DNA from 2 places in the Holdemania sp. 1001302B_160321_E10 genome. Region 1 is predicted to be linked to the other one. Evidence: a T-box and tRNA genes for the amino acid it is inferred to sense, from the RefSeq annotation. Region 1 holds a T-box; the other holds one or more tRNA genes.

Region 1 (3,094 bases):
ACCCATACGATCCGGGTGGAAGGTGAGGAAATCAAGGCGGAAATTGCGATCTATTCCCGCACCAGCGCGATCGCCGGATACAGCGTTGTGGCTTTGCTCAACAACATCGCTTCCCCGATTCAGTTCCAGTAGTTTTTCCTTCCCGGCAGGTATAAATCGGAAAAAAACGCCGAGAATACTGGCAGGAGGAATTAATGATGAAAAAAACAATTCTGCGGTACGCTGCGGTCTGCTTGGGATTTACTTTGATTTTGGGCGGCTGCAGCAGAAACAACAATTCAGCCACACCCACGCCGTCGATGACCCCTTCGACCTCGCCGGAAAGCTCGATGACACCGACGGAAACGGTGGAACCGATTGCCAGTATTCAGGATGTTCTGGATCACTTCCAGAATAACAATTACACCTTCAACCAGGTGACACCGATTGAAAACACGGATTTCAACGCACTGGAAGGCACCTCATTTCAATACAACGATCAGGTCTATTACCTTTATCGTTTTGATCCAGCCAACGAGGAAAGTCAGAAAATGCTGAACTATGCGAGTCAGAACGGCCGGATGAAGGTCAACGCTAACGGTCAGGAAACCGAATACTACGCGTATGTCAACGGCAATACAGCTTTGATCTACGACAGTAAGGAAATGATCGAAGACCTGAAGGAAATCTATTCGCAATACCGCAATTCCACAACGCAGGGTCAATAAGACTCTGCCTTTTCTTTCCCGTGATATAATGAAAGCAGAAAGCAGAAGGCAGGGATGACGATGCGCAGAAAAGGAAGCTTTATCGTCGCATTGCTTGCGATGATGGTGATGCTGAGCGCTTGCGGCTGGCTGGATCAGCTGTGGATTCTGGCCAAGACGAGCCGGGCGCTGACGACGATGGAATCCGTGACCGCAGACATCACGATTGAGGCTGAAGGCAAGGCTGGCAACCGCTATCTATGGCTGCCCTATCATGTTGCCGGACAGGGTGTGCTGCAGGGACGGATGGAAGAACCCGCAGTCAATCTGGATTTGCGCTGGCAGGGCGGCAGCGGCGTGCTTCAGATTCCGCTGCATGTTCAAGCTCAATGGTGCTGGCAAGAGGACCGCTGGCAAAAATATGATCTGAATCAGAAACAATGGGTTGATCAGCCGGGGGCCGAACCAGCCTTGCCGGATTGGAAAGCCATTCTGGCTGTTTTGAAAGCCGGCCGCTGGTCGATGCAGGAAACGATCGGGAACGTCCGCTGTGCCGAGGTCAGTCTGACGCTGGATGCAGTTACGGCCGCAGCTTATTTCAAAGAATGGGGTCTGGAAGATCCGATTGCCGCGATGATCGAAAGTCAAAAAACGCTGACTGTTCGGTTCGCGGTAAAGGAGGAAACCGGGGAACCCGTCCGCTTAACGCTGGACAGCGGCGGAACGGAGGAGCTTTCCGGCGATTTGTCGATGACGCTGGATCAGCTGCATATCCAGGTTGATTTTTCACAGATCGACCAAACGACCTGGGTGCAGCCTTAAACCCGGTCATCGTTCTGAATTTCTGGAAAAAATTCATTTCCATTGACAAGGCAGGAAAACCGGTGTATAAAAGAGGTACATACAAAGACCAGGACATGATCGTTTCAGAACTTGGATCAGAGAGGTTTCCGGAAGGTGCGAGGAAGCTGAAAAGGGAAACGGTTACCGCCTGCGAGTATCGCTTTTGAAAAAGCGACGATTCTCATCGTTATTGAGCTTGAGTGCCTGTTTCATGGAAGAAACAGGAAATAAGGTGGTACCGCGTTGAACAACGTCCTTAATCAAGGGCGTTTTTTTGTGGTCTTAGAAAAACAGGAGGAAGGAACTATGATCAACATCAAAGAAGACGAGCATCTGCATGTGCTCAACCACAGCTGTGCGCATTTGTTGGCGCAGGCTGTCAAACATCTGTATCCGCACGCAAAATTCTGGGTTGGACCGGTCATTACCGACGGTTTCTACTACGACATCGACTTGGGTGATGATGTGCTGCATGAGGAAGATTTGGCGAAGATTGAAAAAGAAATGAAGAAGATCGCCAAGGATGGCAAGCGTATTGTCCGGCATGAAATCTCGAAAGCGGAAGCGCTGGAGATGTTCAAGGACGATCCGTACAAGCTCGATCTGATCGGGCACATGGACGAAGACGATACGGTGATCAGCTGCTACTCCCAGGGGGATTTCACCGATCTGTGCCGCGGCCCACACGTTGAGAGCGTCAAGGAGCTGAAGCATTTCAAGCTGCTGAAAGTCAGCGGCGCGTACTGGAAGGGCGATGCCAACAACAAGATGTTGCAGCGGGTTTACGGCATCTGCTTCGATACCGACGAGGAAGTCCAGAACTATCTGAATTTCCTGGAAGAAGCGAAGAAGCGCGATCATAAGAAATTAGGCCGTGAGCTGGATCTGTTTATGATGAGCGAGTATGGCCCGGGGTTCCCGTTCTTTTTACCGAACGGCATGATCCTGCGCAACGTTTTGGAAAACTACTGGTATGAAGAACACACCAAGGAAGGCTATCAGTTCATCAAGACGCCGATCATGCTTTCCAAGGAATTGTGGGAGCTGAGCGGACACTGGGCAAATTACAAGGAAAACATGTATACGACGATGATCGACGACCGTGAGTTTGCGATCAAGCCGATGAACTGTCCGGGCGGAATGCTTGTGTATAAAAATGGTCTGCATTCCTATAAGGATCTGCCGTTGCGCGTCGGCGAGCTGGGACAGGTCCACCGTCACGAAGCCAGCGGTGCCTTGAACGGATTGTTCCGCGTCAGAACGTTCACTCAGGACGATGCGCATATCTTCATGCGCGAGGATCAGATCGAGAGCGAAGTCGTCCGTCTGATCAATTTCATCGACCGTGTGTATTCGGTGTTTGGCTTAAGCTATGAAATCGAGCTGTCGACACGGCCGGAAAAGAAATATATCGGATCGATTGAAATCTGGGATAAAGCGGAGGCGGCGCTGGAAGCGGCGTGTCATGCAGCGGGCAAGGCCTGCAAGATCAATCCGGGCGACGGCGCGTTCTACGGACCGAAGCTGGACTTCCATTTAACGGACAGTCTGGGACGGGTCTGGCA
Region 2 (3,094 bases), on a different contig from region 1:
TTGTCGGTGCGCGGGCAGAAATCGGCCGGCGCTGCCACATCGGCGCCGGGGCTGTTGTAGCGGGGGTGCTGGAGCCGGCTAGCGCGGAACCGGTGGTGATTGAGGACGACGTTTTGATCGGCGCTAACGCCGTGATTCTGGAAGGGGTGCGGATCGGTCAGTCCGCGGTGATCGCCGCCGGGGCGGTCGTTACGGAAGATGTGCCGCCGGGATGGCTGGCGGCTGGCGTTCCGGCCCGTCTGATCAAGCGAAAAGACGAACAAACCCGGAAAAAAACTGAAATTGTGGAAAAGCTGAGGGATAGTTCGCGGTGAAAACGGAAAACCTGATATAATAGAGTTCATCAGGAGGGTTTTCCATGGATAATGCACAGCGGTTTCTGAACGCGTTCGCGATGATCGAAAAGCAGTTGAAGCAGATCACCGGCGTCACACGGTATTCGCGTTTTTATCAGTTGTTGAACCAGGCGTCCCGCAGCAGCGGGTTAGTCCGCAAGTATGAAATGGAGCTGCAGGAATATGCCGATCTGCGCAATGCGATCGTGCACCAGCGCTCCGACGAGGGACATATCATCGCGATTCCCATCGACGAGGTCGTTACGGAAATTGAGGAGCTGGCGCGGAAAATCTGCGAACCGCCGCGAGTCAGCGCACATTTTCTCAAGCCGGTGAAAATCTGCGATCCCCAGACGGAAATCCGGGAAGCGGTAGATATCATGGAAACGATGGGCTCCTCCAAGCTGCCGGTCTATGCCCAGGGCGGATTTCACGCGCTGTTAACGATGGAGATGATCGCCCGCTGGACGCTGCACCAGAGCCGTACGAACAAACCGCTTTCCGGTGTGGTCAGCGATTGTCTGTATTTTAAGGATAAAAAAGAGCGGGTTCTGTTTCTGCCCCGCACGGCGGATGTCACCGAAGCACAGGATTTGTTTGAGGCAAGCCTGCACCGCGGCGTCAGCATTTCGGCAATCCTGATCACAGAGTCCGGAAGTGCTCATCAGAAGCCGATCGGGATCATCACGGTCGCCGATCTGCCGCTGTTGTATGAGCTGGATAAATAGGGGAACGGAAGGGGAACGATGAACTCCCCTTTTAGTTTAGCCAGCATCATGATTTCCTTGTTTCAGCCGGCAAGAATAGACAGGCTTAACAGAATAATAGCGAGTAGGCCAATCTCATCGCTGAATTGAATAAATGTACTCAAGAAGAGAAGGAAAAGGTTGAAATTCCATCCGGAATGCCTATACTCAAGGTGTAAGGTATTGCTGAAAGGCGGCACCCGTCAACCGCTATCTCTTACGAGCATGGCGGCAGACAGATGAGCGCTGAATCACTTGGGGAGTAGTTGCAGCGCTTTTTTTTTGCCCCTATAATTTTTAAGCGGCATTCAATCACTTTGATCGTGCATTCGATCAAGGGCAATACAACTTTCAAAATTACAGCATCGAAAAGTTCCAGGAAATGTTCCATAGAATTGCCCTCCTTTGACGACAGATGACAAAAATCTGTCGGTTTGAATTGAATTGGAAAAGACCAAAAGTCGACTCTATTCGGACGGGCATCCGCGGTTCAACAAAACCCTGCCCTAATAAGATTGCGGAAAAGTTAAAATTCCTCTCTAAGAAAATGATGAAATTGTTTTTCACAAAGCAATTAAAGTTTCCTTTTCGGGTCCAGTTTTCATTTTCACTGTGTTCTTTTTAATCCTTAAATGAAGTCGAAAATTGTTGCTTGAAGGAGAGAAGGATCAGAAGTTTGTTGTTTCTGACCGCGATTCAGTGTAGAATCCAAGCTCACAACAAGTTTTCTTAATCCGAGGATCTCAGCGAACAAATTTTCTCGCAGTTTTTCCAGTGAGGAGTAACAAAAGTTGCGAATAAAATGCTAAAAAAACTTGACAGAAGGACACAGTTTTTATAAACTATATTTACGCCGACTTAGCTCATCCGGTAGAGCAACGCACTCGTAACGCGTAGGTGGTAGGTTCAAGTCCTATAGTCGGCACCATGAGAAAAGGATATCCCGTTGAGAAATTCAGCGGGATTTTTTTATGCTTTTCATTCAAAACAACGGAACTTTGATACAATAGAATTAATGAAGAAGCAGATAGAAGAAGCGGCAGGGGAAGAAAAATGGTCAATAAGAAACTGTTAGAAATCGGTGATCGGCTGGGAATGAAATATCCACAGATAGAAATGTTAAATAATGAGTTCAGACGGGATTTCAGATTTTTAATTTTTATGCTCTTCATGGCCGGAGTTCTTTTCTATATGAATGTTGTTGGGCAGAAAGCGCCGCAGGTGTTGTCGATGGCGGATCTTGGCTATACTGAGGAAGTTGTGGAAAGTAAACAGGTGAACACGGATGGCCGCAATGATCAGCGGTATCGGCTGAGCCTTAACGGTTGGGATGATGGGGCAAAAATACGAATCCATATAAATTTGGAAATTATTGATTTCGCAGAAGAAAACGATCCGATCGCAGGCTTTGCCCGGGAAAGCGGTCTTCCTTGTTCAGCGAAATCCTGTTCATTGGCAGCGCTGGAAGGTCTGGTTATACTGGATGCGGACGTCTGGAACGCGGACTTTGCGGCTGCCAAGCTCAATCCCGACACGGATCCCCCGCTCCAGACAGATTACAGAAATACGATCTATCTTCTGAAATCCAACAGGATGATCTCGTTCAGCTATGATCAGCCGATTGCGTTTACGGAAGCGAAGCGCAGGGTTATCACCGCGATGTTTGCAGAGCGGAACTTATTTGATCACTGAAGAAGCTCGGATCCCCTTTGCAATGAAATGTTTGCATGCGCAATTCGTCGGTCCCGGGTTCAAGTCCTGTGTCTGGCTGACTGTCAGCTTCATTGGATGATGAAAATGAGGCAAGCGAAAGACCGATTATAAAAAATGAAGGACAGAGAAGAGTAAACCGTGTATAATAAAAGTAATCCATAACTCAGCACTTTTGAACCGACGACGGAATGACTGTGATCAGAAAAACCGGTAAGGAGTTTAAAAATGCCATAAAGAAAATCATTTTCGAATAACGTGAAATAAGCCTGGAAACAGTGCGTTTTTCTGTTGTCTGATCAA

The links. A T-box is a leader RNA that pairs with one kind of tRNA and senses whether it is charged. The one in region 1 lies ahead of thrS (threonine--tRNA ligase), so its partner is inferred to be a tRNA-Thr.
Region 2: it encodes a tRNA-Thr, which carries the amino acid that the T-box ahead of thrS (threonine--tRNA ligase) is inferred to sense. The anticodon was not compared.

Annotation. Positions count from the first base shown of each region.
Region 1 covers NZ_JADNEM010000013.1:30,666-33,759, forward strand. The annotation lists gene I2D94_RS09435 (aspartate dehydrogenase domain-containing protein) at 1-132, shown strand, start outside; gene I2D94_RS09440 (hypothetical protein) at 195-707, shown strand; gene I2D94_RS09445 (hypothetical protein) at 768-1,508, shown strand; T-box leader at 1,584-1,790, shown strand; gene thrS (threonine--tRNA ligase) at 1,836-3,094, shown strand, end outside.
Region 2 covers NZ_JADNEM010000004.1:155,990-159,083, reverse strand. The annotation lists gene dapD (2,3,4,5-tetrahydropyridine-2,6-dicarboxylate N-acetyltransferase) at 1-314, shown strand, start outside; gene I2D94_RS03845 (CBS domain-containing protein) at 359-1,063, shown strand; gene I2D94_RS03840 (hypothetical protein) at 1,299-1,472, opposite strand; tRNA gene I2D94_RS03835 (tRNA-Thr) at 1,934-2,009, shown strand; gene I2D94_RS03830 (hypothetical protein) at 2,273-2,773, shown strand.